Regions from separate parts of the Clostridium amazonense genome, predicted to be linked through region 3. Evidence: riboswitches for the same ligand, from Rfam matches in the RefSeq annotation. Region 3 holds a riboswitch; each other region holds the start of a gene.

Region 1 (7,064 bases), on a different contig from region 3:
ATCAAAAAAGGAAAAAATGTTTATATAAAAAAACCAAAATTTAATGAGCTTAACTATATAAAAACTTTATGGAATGATAAAGAAACCATGGGTGATGTTGGTGGAGTTATAAATTTTGATGAGGAAAGATGGATATCATGGTATGAGAGAATGATATATCCAGGTGACAATAAGAATTTTTACACCCTTATATATAATTTTCAAGACATGCCTGTAGGGGAAGTTAGTTTTCATGGGTATGATGATGAATTAAAAAGTGCAGACTTAAATGTAAAAATACAAAGTAATTTTAGGCGAAGAGGATATGGAGTTGAAGCAATAAATTTAATATTAGATTATTACTTCAATGAATTTGGTGGAGAAGTTATTTTTGACAATGTAATGAATATAAAAGGAATTGAAGCACTAAAAAAAGTAGGATTTTCAATAGTAGAAGAAAAAGAAAATGAAGTTTTATTTAGAATGACTAAAGAAGAATTTAATGCAATGAAAATAGATAAAAGTTAGAAAAATATAGTATTATTCTATTAGTTAAACTTATGAAAAGGAGAATTGAAGGAATGAAATTATTTTTTATGTCAGATATTCATGGATCATTAAAATACGCAAAATTAGGAGTAGATGCATTTATAAAAGAGAATGCTGATTATATGGTTATTTTAGGAGATGTTTTATATCATGGCCCAAGAAATCCATTGCCAGAAGAATATAATCCAAAAGAAGTTGCAAATCTTATAAATAAATATAAAAATAAAATTATAGGTGTAAGAGGAAATTGCGATGCAGATGTAGACCAAATGCTTTTAGAATATCCTTGCATGATGGATTACAATGTGATTCTAGCTGATAATAAGAGAGTGTTTATAACACATGGGCACATATACAGTGAAAAAAATATGCTGAACATAGCTGAAGGCGATGTATTAATATACGGACATACTCATATACCAGTAGCTAAAAAGGAAAATGATATTTATGTAATCAATCCAGGTTCAATATCTTATCCAAAAGAAAATAATCCGCATAGCTATGGAATATTAGAAGACAATGTTTTTTATATAAAAGATATATGTGGTAATGTAATAAAATCTATAGAACTTTAAAAATTTAAGGTATAGTACTAAAATTAATAATTAACGATAAAACTGAAGTATCAGTTTTAAAAATAAATCTTTATAATAATTTGTGGAACAAATTAGTTAAAAACTATGATTAGTAAGAATACTATAATGGGGAATTTATTCTCCAAAATAAACTTTTTATGGATAAATATTATATTAATTTTATTTGAAACACAAATAAAACATTGTAGCGAGGATTTCAATCCCCGGGGATATCCACCATCATTGTTAATTGATAAATGTTAATTGTTAATTGGTTTCAATCATGATAATAAAATAAACTGTAAGATTAATATTATCATTTGATAAAGATGTGATTTAAAATTTGATATTGGAACCCTATAGTGTGTTACTTGACAGGTTTTCCATTTAATTTTATAATCAAAACGTAAATAATTAAAATAATAACAATGTAATATTGTGTTTAGGTGCTTATACATAAGTGAAAAGGGAATATGGTTAAATTCCATAGCAGCCCCCGCTACTGTAATTGATGACGAGTCTTAAAAAACCACTTATTTTGAGATAAATAGGGAAGGATAAGACAAGGATGACTCATGAGCCAGGAGACCTGCCTAAATTAGAAAAGCTTTCGGAGGGAAAGAACTATTTAGTATATAATTTATTTAATTATACAAATAGATATGCCCTTTATGGCATATCTATTTATTTTATGCAAAATATTGAAAATGCATTTTAAATTTTCAATATTTATACTAAATTTAGTGTATTTAAAATTTAAATACTAAAAATAGAAAATTCTCAGTATTAGAAAGGATGTTTAATCATGGCAAAAATAATGGTTCAAGGAACGGCATCTTCCGTTGGAAAAAGCATATTAGTAACAGCACTTTGTAGAATATTAACTCAAGATGGATATAAGGTATGTCCATATAAATCTCAGAATATGTCTTTAAATTCATACATAACTTTAGATGGTAAAGAAATGGGACGAGCACAAGTCCTTCAAGCATATGCATGTGGATTAGAACCAGAAGCATATATGAATCCAATACTTTTAAAGCCAACTAGTGACAAAAAATGTCAAATAATAGTTAATGGTGAAGTTTATGGAAATAGTACTGCGATGGAATATCATAATATGAAACTTCAATTTAGAGATATGTTAAAAAGAGATTTTGAAAAATTAGAAAAAGAGTTTGATGTTATAGTTATGGAGGGGGCAGGTAGTCCAGCAGAAATAAATTTAAGAGATAGAGATATAGTTAATATGGGAATGGCAGAACTTGTAGATGCCCCAGTATTATTAGTTGGAGATATAGATAAAGGTGGAGTATTTGCATCATTAGTTGGAACTTTAGTGCTTTTAAAAGATGATGAAAAAGAAAGAGTAAAAGGTACAATTATAAATAAATTCAGAGGTGATGTGGATATACTAAAACCAGGTATAGATATGCTTGAAGATATATCTAAAAAAGATTGTATAGGCGTTGTACCACATTTTAGATTAGCTTTAGAAGATGAAGATGGAGCTGTTGAGTTAAATAAAGAAATAACAGACAAAATAGATATAGCAGTTATAAAATTACCTAGAATATCAAATTTTACAGATATAGATGCTTTAAAAATTGAGGAAGATGTATCAGTAAGATTTATAGAGTCTGTAGATGATTTTAAAAATCCAGATTTACTAATTATACCAGGAAGTAAAAACACAATAGAAGATTTAAATGCTCTAAAAAAGAGTGGGCTTTTTGATAGAATAAAAGAATATAGCAAAACTGGTGAAGTTGTAGGAATTTGTGGTGGATATCAGATGTTAGGTAAAAAAATTAATGATCCTAACAGAGTAGAAAGTGAAAACCTACAAACAGAGGGATTAGGTCTTTTAGATGTTGAAACTACTTTTGAAGATAAAAAAGTTACAACTAGAGTTGAAGGACATGTAATAGATAAGAATAATTTTATAACAGATAGAGAAAAAATAAATGTATATGGATATGAAATACATATGGGCGTTACAAAATTAGGTGAAAATGCAAATCCTTTATTTGAAATAACAAGTGAGAATGAAGAGAAATGTAGTCATGTAGATGGTGTTATAAATAATGAGAAAAATGTTATAGGTACATATTTACATGGAGTTTTTGATAATGTAGATTTTAGAGAAGTTATAGTAAATAAATTAAGAAGTAAAAAAGGAATAGAATGTAAAGAATCTTCTACATATGAAAATTTAAGAGAAGAAGAATTAAATAAATTAGCAGATATAGTTCGTGCATCTTTAGATATGGAAAAAGTATATAAAATTATGGGACTAAAATAATGTCCTAGTTATAGTTAGGTGTGATATTTTGTTTAATTTTAATTTAATGAATAATATTATTTATGTATTTGTAGCCATGATTATAGACTTTATATTAGGTGATCCTAATTGGCTACCTCATCCAATAATATATATAGGAAAACTTATAAGTAAAATAGAAAAGAAATTTAGAGATAAATATGGTAACAATGAAAAATTGAAAAGAGCTGGAGGAATTATGGTTATAATAGTATGTTTAGTGACTTACTTTATACCATATATACTCCTAAGATTTGCACTTATAAGTAGGCCAATTTTTCATATATTAAATGTATTAATAATCTGGACTACACTTGCAGCAAAAAGTTTAGATAAAGCGGCTATGGAAGTATATTATTCTTTGCAAAAAGATGATATAGATGATGCAAGAATTAAGCTTTCATATATAGTTGGAAGAGATACTAGTGGACTTTCTAAGCATGAAATAATAAGAGCAGATATAGAAACAGTTGCGGAAAATGCTTCAGATGGAATAATTGCACCTATATTTTATGCATTAATTGGTGGTGCACCACTTGCAATGATGTATAAAGGTGTAAATACTATGGATTCTATGGTTGGATACTTAAATGAAAAGTATAAGAATATAGGATTCTTCCCAGCAAAGGTAGATGATGTATTTAATTTTATACCTGCAAGATTAACAGGGCTTCTTATGTGTTTATGTGCTTTTGTTGTTAAGGGAAATATAATTAAGAGTTTTAAAATTATGATTAGAGATAGAAAAAATCATAAAAGTCCTAATTGTGCTTACCCAGAAGCAGCAACAGCAGGAGCATTGAAGATTCAACTTGGTGGAACAAATGTATATTTTGGAGAAGTTGTTTATAAACCAACTATTGGAGATAATATAAATGAGTTAACAGAAGAACATATAAAAAAATCAGTAAAGCTTATGTATGCAAGTGAAGTATTATTAGTTCTTATAATGGTTATTGTACTAATTTCAATATATGCATATATGATTTATTTAATAATGGAGCTTTTTAGATTAAAGTCTAAATATGTTATGAATTTATTTTAAATAATAATTTCAAAGATTGAGGTGGTGTTTTTGAAACACGGAGGAGATATTTATAGTGATGGAATACTAAAGGGCAAAACATTAATAGATTTTAGTTCTAATATAAACCCTTTAGGTGTTCCTAAAAGTTTTAGTGAGCATATAGAAGAAGCTGTATCAATGCTTACAGTTTATCCAGATATAAAGTATAGAGCTTTAAAAAGTAATATAAAAGAGTATCTAGATAAATCTTATAGTTATTTTGGACAAAATGAAAGAAAATTTGGATTTAATGATAAAAACATATTACTTGGTAATGGTGCATCGGAAATTTTGGATTTAGCAATAAAATCATTAAAATCAATAACTATTGTGGTTCCTTCTTTTGTTGAGTATGAAGATAATGCAAGAAAGCATGGAGTAACTTTAAAATATTCATATTTAAAAGAAAACTTTAATTATGATTATGAAGATATATTAGAAAAAGTAAAAACTACAGAGGGATTGATTATAGGAAATCCTAATAATCCTAATGGATGTAAAATTGATAAAGAAAAATTTAAAGCTATATTAGATTATTGTGAAGAAAATAAAAAAATTATTTTAATAGATGAAGCATTTATTGAGTTTACACTGGATATAAATAATAGCTTTATAGATCTTGTTAATGATTATAATTGTTTATTCATAGTAAGAGCAATAACAAAATTTTATGGGCTTCCAGGAGTAAGATTTGGATTTGGAATAACAAAAAATGAAAAAATCATTGATTATTTTAATTTAATGCAAAATCCTTGGAATGTAAATTGCTTTGCAGAAGTGGCTGTAAAGTATTCATTAAAAGACATAGAATACATAAAACAATCTATAAATTGGATAAGAGTTCAGAGAGAGATGATGCTTAATGAATTAAAAAATATTAAATTTATAGATAAAGTATATAATACATATGGAAACTATATACTTATTAAACTTAGAGATATTAATTGTAATGAATTATATGAAAAATTAAAAGAACAAGAAATAATAATTAGAAAATGTGATAATTATAAAGGTTTAGATAATAAATTTATAAGAGTCGCTATAAAAGATGAAAATTTAAACTTAAAATTAATAGATGCACTAAAAAGCATAAAAATGTAATAAAAGGTGTTTTGTATGAATGATGAATTGAGCTTTATATCAGTAAAATCAAATAAGTTAAAAGTACTTATTATAGGTGGAGGAAAGGCTGGTTTTATAAAGGCTAAGTCTTTCCTAAATAAAGGTGCATGTGTAAAAGTAATATCACAAGAATTTTGCAGTGAATTTAAAAGTTTATTAGAATATGAAAGACTTTCACTATCTAGTGAAATGTATAGTGAAAGTTTGATAAATCAATGTCATATAGTAGTTATTGCTACCAGTGATAAAAACTTAAACGATACAATAAGGAATCATTGTGAAAAAACTTATAAAATCTATATAGATACTACGGAAGTAGAGAAAAGTCTTTGTATAACTCCAACAATGGGAGAAAGCAAAAATATAGTATTTGCACTTCATACTAAAGGGAAAAGTCCAAAAACATCTGTTTTTGTAAGAGATATTATGAGCGAGAGTTTAATGAAATATGATGATTATGTAGAGTTTTCTTTGAAAGTACGAAATTCAATGGATGATATGAAGAAAAAAATAGAAGTCATGAATTTTATAAGCACAAAAGATTTTTTATACTTTTTTAATAAAGGATATGGAGAAAAAATTTTAAAATTATTTTATGGAGGTCTTAGCCTTGAAGATAGCAACTAGAAAAAGTAAATTAGCACAAGTTCAAACAGAGTATGTAATGGAACTTGTAGAGAAAACTCATAATGTAAAGTGTGAAAAAGTATTAACAGATACTTTAGGAGATAAAAGATTAGATGTAACACTTGATAAAATAGGGGGCAAGGGACTTTTTATAAAAGAGCTTGAAGTTCTAATGCTTGAAGGAAAAGCGGATGCAGCTGTGCATAGTATGAAAGATATGCCTTATGAATTGCCAGAAGGGTTTATAATAGCAGCAAGTCCAATACGTGAAGATGTTAGAGATGCATTTGTTTCATTAAATGGAGTTAAGTTTAATGAGTTAAAAAATGGAGCTAAAATAGGAACAAGTAGTAGAAGAAGAGCTACTCAATTGAAGGCATTAAGACCTGATTTAGAAATTGTTCCAATAAGAGGAAATGTTCAAACAAGACTTGATAAAATAGAGAAAGAAAATTTAGATGGAATTATATTAGCAGCAGCTGGATTAAAAAGACTTGGCATGGAATGCATAATAACTAACTATTTTGATGTTAGAGAAATAGTTCCAGCTATAGCACAAGGTGCATTAGGAATAGAGGTTCATGAAACACTTAAAAACAAAGAAGTATTTACATCATTAAATGATGAAAGAACTAGAATATGTGTAGATGCTGAAAGAAGTTTTATGAAAGCATTAAAGGGTGATTGTCATTCAACAATAGGTGCATATGCTGAAATAAAAGATGATAATATGAATATCATTGGAATATATGAAGTAAATGGGAAACTTGTAAAAAAAGAAGTTAATGGGAAAGTAGAAGATAATATAAAATTAGGAGAGGAA
Region 2 (7,064 bases), on a different contig from region 3:
TTTAAAAGATTATGCAAATCTAGAGGTAGAAAAATTATTAATATAAGTAAGTTAATTGCATAAATCTATATAAATATTTTTAATATTTGTACGAGTATATTATTAATATGAATTTATGAATGAGGTGCAAAATGAAGGTAAGCAGTAACTTGGAATTTGATATAGAAAAGTTAACAAAAGGTAAAATTGCAGAAAAAGATATTATAGTTGATGATAAGATTCTTGTGAAAAAAGGAGCAATCTTAACAGAAGAAATTATAAAAAAATTACAAAATGAATATTTAGAAAACCCTATATTTCATGAACTTTATAAGGAAAGTTCATTGAAAGACGTTACTTGTAATTTGGATGAAGTAGAACAGGAAATAAAAAAAAGAGAAGAGATATTGTTAGATGAAGTTATAGTTAAAGTTCAAAAGTATACAGAAGAAATGAAAGATATATTTGAAAAATTAGATTCATCTAATATACCTAATATGATTGAAATAAGAAACTTTAGTGAAAAAATATTAGAAGAATTAACATCACCTAGAATGGCTGTTAAGAACATAGTATTATATGGAAGTGGTAATGATTCAGTATTTAAACATTCAGTAAATGTAACTATTTTAAGTGTATTATTAGGAAAATGGTTAAACTTTGATGATGAAAAATTAAGTTGTTTAATGAGAGCTGCTTTATTACATGATTTTGGGAAATATAAAATACAAGAAATTCTGGATAAAGAGGAAGAATTAAATGAAGAGGAGTTTAGAGCTATAAGACAACATCCTGTAGTTGCATATAATTTAATACAAAATTTATCATATGTAAATGATGATATAAAATTAGGAATATTAATGCATCATGAAAGATTAGATGGTAGTGGATATCCATTGAAAAGAAAAGATAATCAAATTAATGATATAGCAAGAATAATAGCAATAGCAGATACCTTTGATGGAGTTAATTCTAAAAGAAATTATAAGCCTAAAAAGGACTTGTTTGAAGCACTAGAAACTATTAGAGAAGAAGGAATAGAAAAATTAGATTACAAATATTGTAATGTATTTATAGAACATATAATAAATTATTATATAGGAGAATATATTCTTTTTAATAATAATAAGGTTGCAAAAATAATACAAATAGATGTAAACAATTTATCGGCACCTTTATTGTTATGTGAAGATAAGTTTTTAGATATAAGAAAACATAAAGAATTAAAAATAGAAAAGATATTATAAATAAAAGAGATAAATGGGTACTGTATTCATTTATCTTTTTTTATTTACAAAATACGAATTTTTTTAAAAAAATATTTAAAAATGTTCATAAATTATGTATAATGTTTTTGGGATAAAATTTTATAAAATATGAAATTAATATAATATAAATATTTATTTCATATTGTTTGGAGGAAAAGAATGTACGACATAATTATTATTGGAGCAGGACCATCAGGAATATTCACTGCATTAGAACTTGTGAAAAAGAATGTAAATAAAAAGATTCTATTAATAGAAAAGGGAAAAAGAATTGATAAAAGACATTGTCCAAAAGAAAAAACAAATGAATGTGTAGGTTGTAAGCCATATTGTCATATAACTACTGGATTTTCAGGAGCAGGTGCTTTTTCCGATGGAAAATTATCATTAAGTTATGAAGTGGGTGGAGATTTACCGGAATTAATAGGAAAAGATAAAGCAGAAAAATACATAAAATATGCAGATGATATTTATCTTGAGTTTGGTGCAGATACAAAAATTGAAGGCCTTGGAAACGAAGAAAGTGTAAAAGAAATAAGAAGAAAAGCTATAGAAGCAAATTTAAAACTTGTAGATTGTCCAATAAGACATTTAGGAACAGAAAAAGCGCAAGAAATATATCTAAAAATACAAAATTATTTAATTGAAAATAATGTAGAAATTAAATTTGATACATTAGTAAAAGATTTTATTATAGAAAATGATAAAATAAGTGGAGTAATTGTATCCGATTCGTTAACTAAGAAAAAAGATGAGACGTTAAAGTCAGAAGTAGTAATTGCAGCTACAGGAAGAAAAGGTGCAGATTGGCTTAATAATATGTGTGAAAAGCATAATGTGAATCATAGAGCTGGAACTGTAGATATAGGGGTAAGAGTTGAAATTAGAAATGAAATAATGGAAAAAGTAAATAATGTTTTATATGAATCAAAATTAATTGGTTATCCAGCTCCTTTTGATGATAAAGTAAGAACATTTTGTCAAAATCCAGGTGGATTTGTTTCTCAAGAAAACTATGATAACAATTTGGCTATAGTAAATGGTCATTCTTATAAAGAAAAGAAATCTAATAATACAAACTTAGCAATATTAAGTTCACATAATTTTTCAGCACCATTTAATAAACCTATTGAATATGGAAAGAAAGTTGCAGAACTTGTTAATCTTTTAGGTGGAGGAAGCATTTTAGTTCAAAGATACGGAGATATAATAGATGGAAAACGTACTTGGGAAAAAGAATTAAAACAATCTAATGTAGTGCCAACACTTAAAGATGCTGTAGCAGGAGATTTAACTTCAGCAATTCCATATAGAACAATGACTAATATAGTGAATTTTATAGAAGCTATGAATACATTAGTTCCAGGATTTGCAAGCAAAGAAACTCTTTTATATGGACCAGAAATAAAATTTTATAGCAATAAAATAGACATAGATAGAAACTTTGAAACCAATATAAATGGATTGTATTGTTTAGGAGATTCATCAGGCTGGACAAGAGGACTGATGATGGCATCTGTAATGGGTGTCTTAATGGCAAGAGTATTAACGGATAAAGAATATTAAAAGAAAGAATGATAAGATTAATTCTTATCATTCTTTCTGCTTTTAATTGTCGAAAGATAATAACAATAAAGAATGTTTGAAAATGTTGCAAAACTGCAAACGCTGTAATATAATGTATACGAAAAGAGAATATGGAAATTGAGTAGGTTCTTTTTAAGCAATTAGAAAGTTAAAATGGAAAATGGTGAAAATCCATTACAGCCCAACGTTACTGTAATACTGATGAAACCTTTAAAACCACTGAGATAAAAGTCTTGGGAAGGAAAGGGAGTAAAAAGAAGTTAAGTCAGGAAACATGCCTATTTAGGATTGAATCTTTCGTGGGAGAGATGAAATATCATTAAGTTGTATGAATGCTTAAGTTTTTATGCTTTAATTATATTAAAGTTTATACAAAATGTGTTATTTTAAAGTCCCAGTTGGGGCTTTTTTTATTTTTATAAAAATTAAATATAAAATATTTAAGCATTAAAATTAGTATGAATAAATTTAATGTGTCGGCAAACTATAAAGGGGGGATTAGATGAAAAGAAACCATAGAATACTAGTAGCTATCATTTTGAGTTTTATTATGACTATTTGTTTAGGATGTGGTGCAGGAAATAAGGATTTAAAGACTAGCAAATATGATAATAAAGCAAAAGTAGAAAAAAGTATTGATAAAAAGGGTAATAAAGCTAAAGAAAAAACTGATAAAAAAAATGAAATAAAAAAAGAAAATAGTATAAAAAATAATACAGAAAAAGAAGCGGTCAAAAAAGAAGAAATAAAAAAGGAAGACACTAAAATTGAAAATAATAATGGCAATCAATCATCAGAAGAAAAACAAATAAAAGAAAATAATAATGAAAAAGAAAAAAATGAAACAGTAGTGAAAGATGAAAATAAAAACAATAAAGTAGAAGAAGACACATTTACTATGATAATAGGAAAAGATGTTAAAGGATATACTGGAAATGAATCAAGTGTTGTAGAAGAAATTACAATAAAAATTTATTCTAAAAAAAGTGCAATGCAGTATTTAAGGGAAAATACTTCTATGCAAGAAAATGGAGGATTTATTTTTGAAATTAATGGTATACATAATCATTATCCAATACCAGAATCAGAAAAAACTCCAGAACAAAAGAAAAATGGGGTATTAGGTATTGATTGGTTTATATATCTTAATGATAAAAAAACACCAGTAGGAGCAAATGATGTATATCCACAAAAGGGTGATGTTCTTCTATTTGATTTTCATGAGTGGGATAAAAGAGAATTTTTACCACCAGAAGATTAAAAGATAAAATATGGGGGATGAAATGAGAAATATGAAAAGATTAAAAGAAAAATTTGTAGGCTTATTTTTAATTTTATCAATGATTATATGCTTATCATTTTCTACTGTACTTGCAGTGGAAAATGACAGAATATATGGAAAAGATAGGATATCTACTTCGATTGAAATAAGTAAGAAAGGTTGGCAAAACGACTCTGAGTATGTTTTTATTGCTCAAGGATATGATTTTGCAGATGCATTGTCTGTAGCACCATTAGCTAAAAAATTTAATGCACCTATTTTACTTAATGGAAATATTCAACTAAGAGAAGATACAATAAATGAATTAAAAAGATTAAAACCAAAGAAAGTATTTATATTAGGCGGAGAAAGAGTTATAAGCAAATCTGTAGAAACTCAACTTAAAAATATAAATATAAATGAAATAGAAAGAATATATGGACAAACAAGATACGAAACAGCATTAAAAATTAATAAAAAATTAGGAAAAAGTGATGCTTTATTTATAACTAATGGACAATCTTATGCAGATGCATTATCAGTATCGCCAATAGCAGCACAAAAAGGAATACCAATACTATATACTAAAAATAATGAAATTCCTAAAGAAGTAAATGAGTACATAAAGGGTAATAAAATATTTAATGTATATGTTATTGGTGGAGATGGTGTAATAAATGATAGTGTACTAAAAAATATACCAAACTCTGAAAGAATATTTGGAAAAGATAGGTATGAAACTAACAGGGAAGTTTTAAAAAAGTTTTCTAATGATTTAAAATATGAAAATATTTATTTTGTTACAGGAAATGACTTTCCAGATGCATTGTCAATATCTACACTTGCTGCAGATAAAAAAGCACCAGTGATACTAACTAATAAAAATATAAATAGTGATGTAGAAAAAATTATAAATTCTAACATAACATCTCTAAGTAAATTTATTGCTATAGGTGGACCAGAAGTAGTACCACAAAACATATTAGATAAATTTAAAATGAACTTTGAAATTATAAAATTATCAAAGGACAATGAAAGATTTGGAGATGAAAAGAAAACTAGAGACATAAAAAGTGACATATTAGTAACTGGAAATAATGTAAACATAATAAATATAAATTTAGATGGAAATCTTATTTTAGATCCAGGTGAGAAAGGTACAGTAAACATAAAAAATGTTAAAGCAAAAAATATAATAGTTAAATCTGGAGATGTAAATAGTATTGAGTTAAGTAATGTAAAAGCTGATAAATTAGATATAGAAACAAATAAAAATGTAGCAGTAAAATTGTATGACAATTCTAATATAAAAAGTACAGAAATAAAATCAAGTTCTATATTAAAAAATGAAAAAGGGTCTTTTGGAGATATAAAAGTTGCTAACACAAATGAAAAGTCAAGAACTATCCAATTAATTGGAGAATTTAAAAATGAAATATTAGTAGAAGATAATGCAGTAATTAATTGTGAAAATGTACAAAACATAAAAATAAATCTTAAAAATTCAGAAAAAAGTGTAGAGATTGATGGAAAAGTAAATAAATTAGACATTATAAAAGGCAAAAACATATCTGTAAAAGGAAATATCAAAACAATAAAAAGTGAAAATGACTCAATAATTAATGTAAAAGATAAATCTAATATTGAAAAAATAGAAGCTTTAGATAAATGTAAGATAAAAATAGAAAATGGTGCAAAAGTAAAACTTATAGAAAAAAGTAAAGATGTTTCAATAGAAGGAAAAGCAAATAAGGTAGTAAATAAGAAAGAAAATAGTAGTGGAGGTTCAACTGCAAATCCTAAAAGTGATGAATTTAGTTTAATAATTTCTAATGATGGTACTGAAATATTAAATAAAAACCTTAAAGTTGATAGTAAAAAATCAGCTATGCAGTATCTAAAAGAAAATGCAGACATAAAAGTAAGTAATGGATTTATATATCAAATAAATAATCTAAAAAGTAAACCATTAAAAAATTTAAGTGAAGATGAAAGAAAAGAAGGGTATTTAGGTGCTGATTGGTTTATATATTTAAATGGTAAGAAAACACCTGTAGGAGCTAATGATGTAAAAGTAAAAGCAGGAGATAAACTTGAATTCGAATATAGAAGATGGGATTGGCATGATTTGGTAGCTGATGGAGAACCTATTTCTTTAACCGTAGAAGGAATAAAAAGTAAAATTAAGCAAAATGAAGAGATGGAGATATTAGTTACTTGTGTATATAGACCTGTATATGATGCGTTAATAAAAATTGACGGTAAAGAAATAGCAACAACTAATATAGATGGTGAAGCTACTATAAAGATTTCGGATGAGGGAAATCATGAAATAACTGTATCAAAAGACAGTGTAGAGATTACAAAAAATATAGTTGTTATAAAAAATAATCAAGGTGGAAATGGTAACACATCAGGGGAAGAACCAGAAAAAGATACTACTATAAAGTTAACAAGTAAAAATGAGAGTTTTGGTGATGAAACTAAAACTAAAGATATAAAAGAAAATATACTTGTAACAGGAGATAATATAACATTAACAAACTTAAATATAAGTGGAACACTTATATTAGATCCAGGAGATAAAGGAACAACAAATATTAAAAATGTTACAGTACAAAATTTAATAGTTAAATCCGGTGATGTAAATAGTATTAAATTAAATAATGTAAAAGTTGAGAATTTAAGAGTAGAAGCTAATAAAAATGTAGCTATAAAGTTATTTGATAATTCAATTATTAAAAACACTGAATTAAAATCAAGTGCTATATTAAAAAATGATACTGGAAGTTTTGGAAGTGTAAGAATAAGCGATACTAAGAAAAAATCAAGAAGTATTAAATTGATAGGAGATTTTAAAGAAGAAATATTAGTAGAAGGAAGCGTAAATTTAAACTGTGAGAATGCGAATAATGTAAACGTAGATTTAAAAGATTCAAAAGATATAGTAGAGATAAAAGGAAATTTAG
Region 3 (7,064 bases):
TGAATTATAGCTACGTCAACTGTTAAGTAGTCATCTCTAAACATTCTTGGTATTTCTGAGAAAAAACAAGGTGTAAAATCTGCATTTCCATTAGCTATCGCCTCTCTAGTTGTTGGTCCAGCAAAAAATGAATTATGTCTAAAATTATTATTGTTTTCTTTTTTTACATAGTCACCTAAACCCATACCAATCATATGAACAATTTCAATGCCTGAATATTTATCCTTTTCATTAACCATAGCTTCTACAACTTTTTTAGGTTCTCCAGCAGCATGACCTATAACGACTCTACTGCCATTTTTTATTTTTAAAGCAGCTTTTCTAGGTGATAAAAGTTTTTCTTTGTATAAATTTAACCACTCCATTTTTACTCCTTGTAATTACAATATTTTATTTTTAAAATTTAAATTATTTATTAATCAGTTTATAGTATTTTTTATTTTATCCCCCCTCTTACCAGCCCACTTATTTTAAAAGCAATTACTATGCCAATTTTAATTATTAAAAATAATGCTTACTTTTAGCCATTTAATTAATATTAATATAGATATAAATTTAAATATTTGATGATTATTTGCAATCGTTATTTTTTTAACTCTTTCTAAAGTTGTATTTACAATATGTTTACATATGTGTATGCAAAAATGCAATTTTTCATATTTGCAACTATTTGTTCATTTTTATTGATAATGTGAATCAAAACACTTTTTTAAATATGTGTTTAATTAAAAAGAAATAAGACTGATGATATTATAATCAACAGTCTAAATATGTTTATTAAAATAAAATCTAATTAAGATTTATTTTTAAAATATTTTTGCTTTTTCCTAATTAACGTAGATGGATCTATTTGTAGCGCTTTTGCTGCTGTTCTTACATTACCATATCGCTCTAATGCATCTTCTATAATTTCTATCTCAATTTTATCTATTATTTCTTTTAAGCTATATCCTTTTATAGAGTAATTGTTCATACTTAACATGTAATCTTGTTCAATTTTTGTATTTTTTATTTCTTGATCTAAATTTCTCTTGTATATAATATTTGATTCATTCATTATAATTTGCCGTTCCACTATATTTTTAAGTTCTCTTACATTTCCAGGCCACTCATAATTATAAAGACACTCTAATGCATTTTCACTAAAATTACATTTGGTATTATATTTTTCATTTATTTCATTTGTAAAGAAATCTATAAGTAACTTTATATCTTCTTTTCTTTCTCTTAATGGTGGTATTACTATAGGAAAAACACTTAATCTATAGTATAAATCTTCTCTAAATAATTTCATATCTATTAATTTTTTTAAATCTTTATTTGTTGCAGCTATTATTCGTATATCTACACTTATAGATTCAACACCACCAACTTTTTCAATTTGCTTTTCTTGAAGAACTCTTAAAAGTTTAACTTGAGTAGTTAATGGTAATTCGCCTACTTCATCTAAAAATATTGTCCCTCCATCTGCTAATTGAAATAAACCAATTTTCCCACCTTTGTTTGCACCAGTAAAAGCACCTGGTTCATATCCAAAAAGTTCTGATTCTATAAGATTTTCTGGAATTGCACCACAGTTTATTGTTATAAATGCATTATCTTTTCTTTTACTATTATAATGAATATATTTAGCTATTCCTTCTTTTCCTACACCTGTTTCACCTAATATTAACGCTGTAATATCTGTCTTGGATATTTTACTTGAGTTCCTTAAAACATCCATCATCGAGTTAGATTCTATTGACATTCCACTTATATTAAAAAGATTTTTCTTCATAACCTGTAATTCTTTGTCATATTCCATGGAAGAGTCATTATAAAAAGTAACTTCATTATTATCCATATTTCCCTCCATAAATTAAATAAGTTAGCTTTTAAATCCATACCCTAGTACTTCACATATATTGCTTACTGTTATAAAAGCATCTTTATCTACTTCATTTATATAATGCTTTAATTTGCCTACTTCTCTTCTTCCGATTACTACAACTAATATGTTTTTTTCTTTATTTGTGAATCCACCTCTTCCATTATAAAAAGTAGAGCACCTATCTAAATCTTTTATTATAAATTGATTAATTTTTTCATATTCTTTGCTAACTATAGTAACTTCCTTACACATGTTTATACCTTCTAATACTGCATCTATAACAAAACCATTTATTATTACACCTAGCATTGCATACATTGACATTTTTATTCCAAAAGCAAATGCAGCTGCAACTGTTATACTTAAATCAGATAATAATACAGCCTTTCCCAAATTAATATGAAAAAACTTATTTAAAATCTTTGCAATTATATCTGTTCCACCAGTAGATGCATTTTGATTGAAAACAATCCCCATTCCAGCTCCAGATATTAAAATTCCAAATATAAGTTCTAATAATATATCTCCAGTAAGTGAACCTTTTAAGTTTATAGTTTTTTCAAGAATTAAAACTGCAAAAGAAATTCCAAAACTAGCATAAATTGTTTTAACTCCAAAACTGCTACCAATAAATATAAAAGCCACTATAAATAAAACTATGTTAATAACAATCATAATAATCCCAACAGGTACTTTAGGAATGAAGTGATTTATAACTATGGCTAAACCATTTGCTCCACCTGTTGCTAGGTTATTATTCATTAAAAAGAAATACATTCCACATGCAACCATTATAATACCTATGTTTATAAGTAAAAATTCTTTTAATTTTTTTATCATAAAACTCCCCCTCTTATAACTTTTAAAAGTTAAATTATTAACTTATTTTTTTAAAACTAAATACTTAAAATGGTGAGATGCTATAGGGAAACAAGCTCGAATTCAAAACTATTTTTTAAGTTGTAAATATATTGCTTTCAAAAGAAATACTTACTATAAAATGATTCCGAGCTAGTCTCACTCTTAAGGGTATCCAAGTTTTGGAACTAATAATTATGAAGATGAACTTGGAACCCTATATTAAATGTTTAAAGTATTTTAAGTAAAATTTAAAATAAATAAAGCCCCTAACTAAACGTTAAGGGGCTAAAAATAGCACAACTATAAAATATATAAACTTCAATTTATATATATTTGTTGACACCCCCCATCTGCCGTAGAGTATTGGTGTATAAATCAAGGCAGGTCTTCTGACTCTGAATCATAAAATTACTTTAGCCTTCCCAATTTAAATCAGTGGCACTAATTTAAAGTAATTCTCCTCATTACAGCGGCGGGACCGTATAAGACTTTCACTTATTTCCCTTTTAAACAAAGCATAAAACTTTGTACCTTAATCTACTATATTCAATTAACTACGTAATAAAAAACAATTTTTTCACAAACCAAATCAAAATTTTCTTAATTTTCTCACCTATTCCAGTATATACCTTTCTCATATATTTATTCAAGTGCTATTCTAGATTTTTAATAAATATTAATTGCTTTATATAACCATATAATAAAACCTCCTCATTAGTAAATTTAATGAAGAAGTTTTATAAGAATAAACTGTAAGATTAATAGTATCATTTGATAAAAAGATTATTTTAAATTTTAATTTATCGATAAAAAAACTTTTTTTCATGAAGGGGTTGTATCAAAATAACTTAGTTAATAAATTAATTAATAAGTTTAATTTAAAATTATAAACTATATTATTAAATTAATGAAAAATATAAGGCTATTGGTAAACTTTAAATACCAATAGCCTGTTTCTTATAACACTACCATTCTCATTTAATATTTGAGTAATTTCATTTTTCAACTTGAAACCATATATTTTAACAAAAATATTTTTGATACAGCCCCTTGGAATAATACTATTCTAATTTGATAGTCAAAAAATCTCATATTCCTATATAATTTAAAAATTATGACATTCCTATAACCATTCCAATAATATAAGGAATTAACCAAACAATCCATACTAATAAACTAAATTTATGAAATGCTAATTTCTTTTTATCGTCTCCTTTAAATAATACCCATGTTGCCCAAATTGCATGAAATAGCATTAGTATAATAGCTATCATTCCTGTTATTCCATGAAGTGAAATTCCAGAAGCAGCATTACTTACTTCATTTAAAGATGCTATACGTTCCATAGTCAATGTGCCTGTAGTATCAAAAACAAGTCCTAACCAAAATGTAATAACATGCCATTTTCTTAGTGTTTTAGATTTTCTTTCTGAAAAAACACCTATAGTATAAAATACTAAAGCTAAAGTTATTGTGATAATTGCAAATATCAATTTCCCATCCATTTTTATCTATCTCCTCTTATTTTATTTCTTAAATTTAGTAAGTTATTTTTAACTTCTTTTATTTCTTCATCTGTAAAATTTTCAAATACTTTATCAAAGCTTTTATTAATTTCACATCTAAAATTTTTAGCAAATTCTATACCTTTATCTGAAAAAGTAACATATGTATTTCTTTTATCTTCATCATCTTTAATTTTTTTTACATAACCTTGTGATTCAAGTCTTTTGACTATACCAGACACAGTTCCCTTTGCTAAAAACATTTCATCACATAACTGAGATATATTAACCTTACCATTATGAGCTATTAACTTAATAACCATTATTTGCTGATGAGTAAGTCCACTTTCTTTTAAGTTATTACTAACTATTTCAATGGTACTTGCATATATCTCCTTTATAAGCATAGCTATTTCAAAAGAATTATAATTCATATACTTATTTCATCCCCATTCATAAATTAATTTTATAAACTATATTTAGCTTTAGTTTTTTCAAATTTTATAAAACTTATTAAAAATAATACACCAGCTATAAATAACGCAAATCCAAGGCCCATATAAAAGGAACCTAAGTATATAGGATTTACTATTTCTAAATTTCTTATAGTTATTCCAAAGAATATCATAAATCCCATTATGATATAGCTTTTAACATCGAAAAATGAAAATATACAATGTTTCTTTAAATTACTGTTTATAATTCTTTTAGTATGCTTTTCAAACATTTTACTAAATATAAATTTAAAAAATAGATAAAATATTATAGCTGAAAATAATGCACTTAAAATCAAGTTTCCATCATTAGTTTTTATATCACCTACTCCTAAAGTAAATACTCTAAATCCTGCAAACCCCCAAATAAGTCCCACTACAAGTAATAAAGTTTTCTTTTCTACTTTTAAAATATTCATTTTCTTTTCTCCTTATAGTTTGCATGCGAATCATTTAGTTTCTATGCAAACTATTTTATTATGTTATAAACAGCTTGTCAACATGAAATATATGTAAAGACCTCAAATAATACTTTTTATATTACTTGAGGTCTTTAATATAGGATTTCAAATTCAAATTTTCACATTCACTGTCCATTGTCAATTTTTTAAAATATATACCTTACATTTCAAATTGTTTAGAATACATATTATAATATGTTCCTTTTTTATTCATAAGTTCAAAATGATTTCCCTTTTCTACAATTTCACCATTATCTATTACCATTATAGTGTCAGCATCACGAATTGTACTAAGTCTATGAGCTATAATAAAACTACTTCTACCTTTCATAAGTTTTAGCATAGCTTCTTGGATATTAAGTTCTGTACGAGTATCAACATTACTTGTAGCTTCATCTAATATTAATATAGATGGATTAGATAAAATCACTCTAGCTATAGCTAAAAGTTGTTTTTGACCTTGACTCAAATTTGTTCCATTCTCTAGGAGTATTGTATTGTATCCATTTTTCATATGTCTAATAAATGAATGAGCATTTGCTATAATAGCAGCTTCTTTTACTTCATCATCAGTAGCATCTAGCCTTCCATATCTTATATTCTCCATTATCGTTCCTGAAAATAGATAAGTATCTTGAAGCACAATTCCAAATGCTTTTCTTAGACTGTCTCTTTTATAATTTTTTATATCAACACCATCAATTAAAATTTTTCCTTTAGAAACATCATAAAATCTTGATAGTAAATTTATAATTGTAGTCTTACCAGCCCCTGTTGGACCAACTAGTGCAATAGTTTCACCACTTTTCACATGAAAATTTATATTTTTTAAAATTAATGCTTCTTCACTATATCCAAAATATACATTTTCAAAAGTTATATCACCATTAATATTTGAAAGCTCTTTTGAATTTAAATTATCTTCTATCTCTTCATTTTCATCAAGAATTTCAAAAACTCTTTCTGCTCCTGCAAGGGCAGATTGAAGAGTATTAAATATATTTGCAAGCTCATTTAAAGGTCTTGTAAATTGTCTAGAATAACTTATAAAGCTTGCTATAACTCCAACAGTAATCATATTTTTAACAGCTAAAATTCCACCTACACCAGAAGTTATTGTAAAACCTATATTGTTAATAACATTCATAAACGGCATTAAAAATCCTGATAGAGTTTGTGCTTTTATTCCTACATCACAAAGTTTGTTATTTATATCATTAAATTCATTAATAACTTTATCTTCTTGATTAAAAGCTTTTATGACAAAGTTGCCGGATATAATTTCTTCAATATTGCCATTAAGTTTACCAAGTTCTGATTGTTGATTTTTAAATAATACTTTAGTCTTTTTTGCTATAGTTCTTGTTAATAAGAATACTAACGGTATTGTTACAAGACTTGCAATTGTAAGATATATATTTAGTACTATCATCATTATGAAAGAACCTATTATAGTAATGGCACCAGACATTAATTGAATTGTTGATTGAGAAATAGTTGTGCTTATATTATCTATATCATTAGTAAGTCTACTCATAACATCCCCATTACTATGTGTATCAAAAAAAGATATAGGTAATTTTTGAAGTTTATTAAATAATGATTTTCTTAAATTTTTCACAATTTTTTGAGATACACTTGCTATGATATAACTCTGCAAAAAATTTGTTACTGCATCAATTAAATATGAAATTATTAAAACAAAAATTATTATTTTCAATGCTGTAAAATCTACAAGGTTATTTTTAATAGACATGCTATCTATAGCTTTACCTGTTAAAAATGGAACTAATAAACTTATTAATGAAGTTACTATTATAAAAAGAAATACAATTATTAAGGATTTTTTTTCATCTAAAAAATATTCCCACAG

Evidence for each region. A riboswitch is a leader RNA that binds a small molecule or an ion and turns the genes downstream of it on or off. The one in region 3 is predicted to bind cobalamin.
Region 1: it holds a riboswitch for cobalamin, as region 3 does, so the genes downstream of both, AC07E4_RS02370 (cobyric acid synthase) here and AC07E4_RS09640 (YitT family protein) in region 3, are expected to answer to the same signal.
Region 2: it holds a riboswitch for cobalamin, as region 3 does, so the genes downstream of both, AC07E4_RS12295 (DUF4430 domain-containing protein) here and AC07E4_RS09640 (YitT family protein) in region 3, are expected to answer to the same signal.

Annotation. Positions count from the first base shown of each region.
Region 1 covers NZ_JBWKMH010000005.1:23,117-30,180, forward strand. Annotated here, with positions in the region: gene AC07E4_RS02360 (GNAT family N-acetyltransferase) at 1-507, shown strand, start outside; gene yfcE (phosphodiesterase) at 561-1,103, shown strand; cobalamin riboswitch at 1,531-1,714, shown strand; gene AC07E4_RS02370 (cobyric acid synthase) at 1,909-3,408, shown strand; gene cbiB (adenosylcobinamide-phosphate synthase CbiB) at 3,455-4,471, shown strand; gene AC07E4_RS02380 (pyridoxal phosphate-dependent aminotransferase) at 4,502-5,593, shown strand; gene AC07E4_RS02385 (NAD(P)-dependent oxidoreductase) at 5,609-6,241, shown strand; gene hemC (hydroxymethylbilane synthase) at 6,210-7,064, shown strand, end outside.
Region 2 covers NZ_JBWKMH010000028.1:180,672-187,735, forward strand. Annotated here, with positions in the region: gene AC07E4_RS12280 (HD-GYP domain-containing protein) at 1-46, shown strand, start outside; gene AC07E4_RS12285 (HD-GYP domain-containing protein) at 132-1,226, shown strand; gene AC07E4_RS12290 (NAD(P)/FAD-dependent oxidoreductase) at 1,407-2,813, shown strand; cobalamin riboswitch at 2,941-3,130, shown strand; gene AC07E4_RS12295 (DUF4430 domain-containing protein) at 3,337-4,095, shown strand; partial or broken gene AC07E4_RS12300 (cell wall-binding repeat-containing protein) at 4,118-7,064, shown strand, end outside.
Region 3 covers NZ_JBWKMH010000024.1:60,713-67,776, reverse strand. Annotated here, with positions in the region: gene AC07E4_RS09650 (acetyl-CoA hydrolase/transferase family protein) at 1-365, opposite strand, end outside; gene AC07E4_RS09645 (sigma-54 interaction domain-containing protein) at 794-1,843, opposite strand; gene AC07E4_RS09640 (YitT family protein) at 1,868-2,710, opposite strand; cobalamin riboswitch at 3,094-3,281, opposite strand; gene AC07E4_RS09635 (HsmA family protein) at 3,844-4,236, opposite strand; gene AC07E4_RS09630 (MarR family winged helix-turn-helix transcriptional regulator) at 4,239-4,670, opposite strand; gene AC07E4_RS09625 (hypothetical protein) at 4,703-5,149, opposite strand; gene AC07E4_RS09620 (ABC transporter ATP-binding protein) at 5,352-7,064, opposite strand, start outside.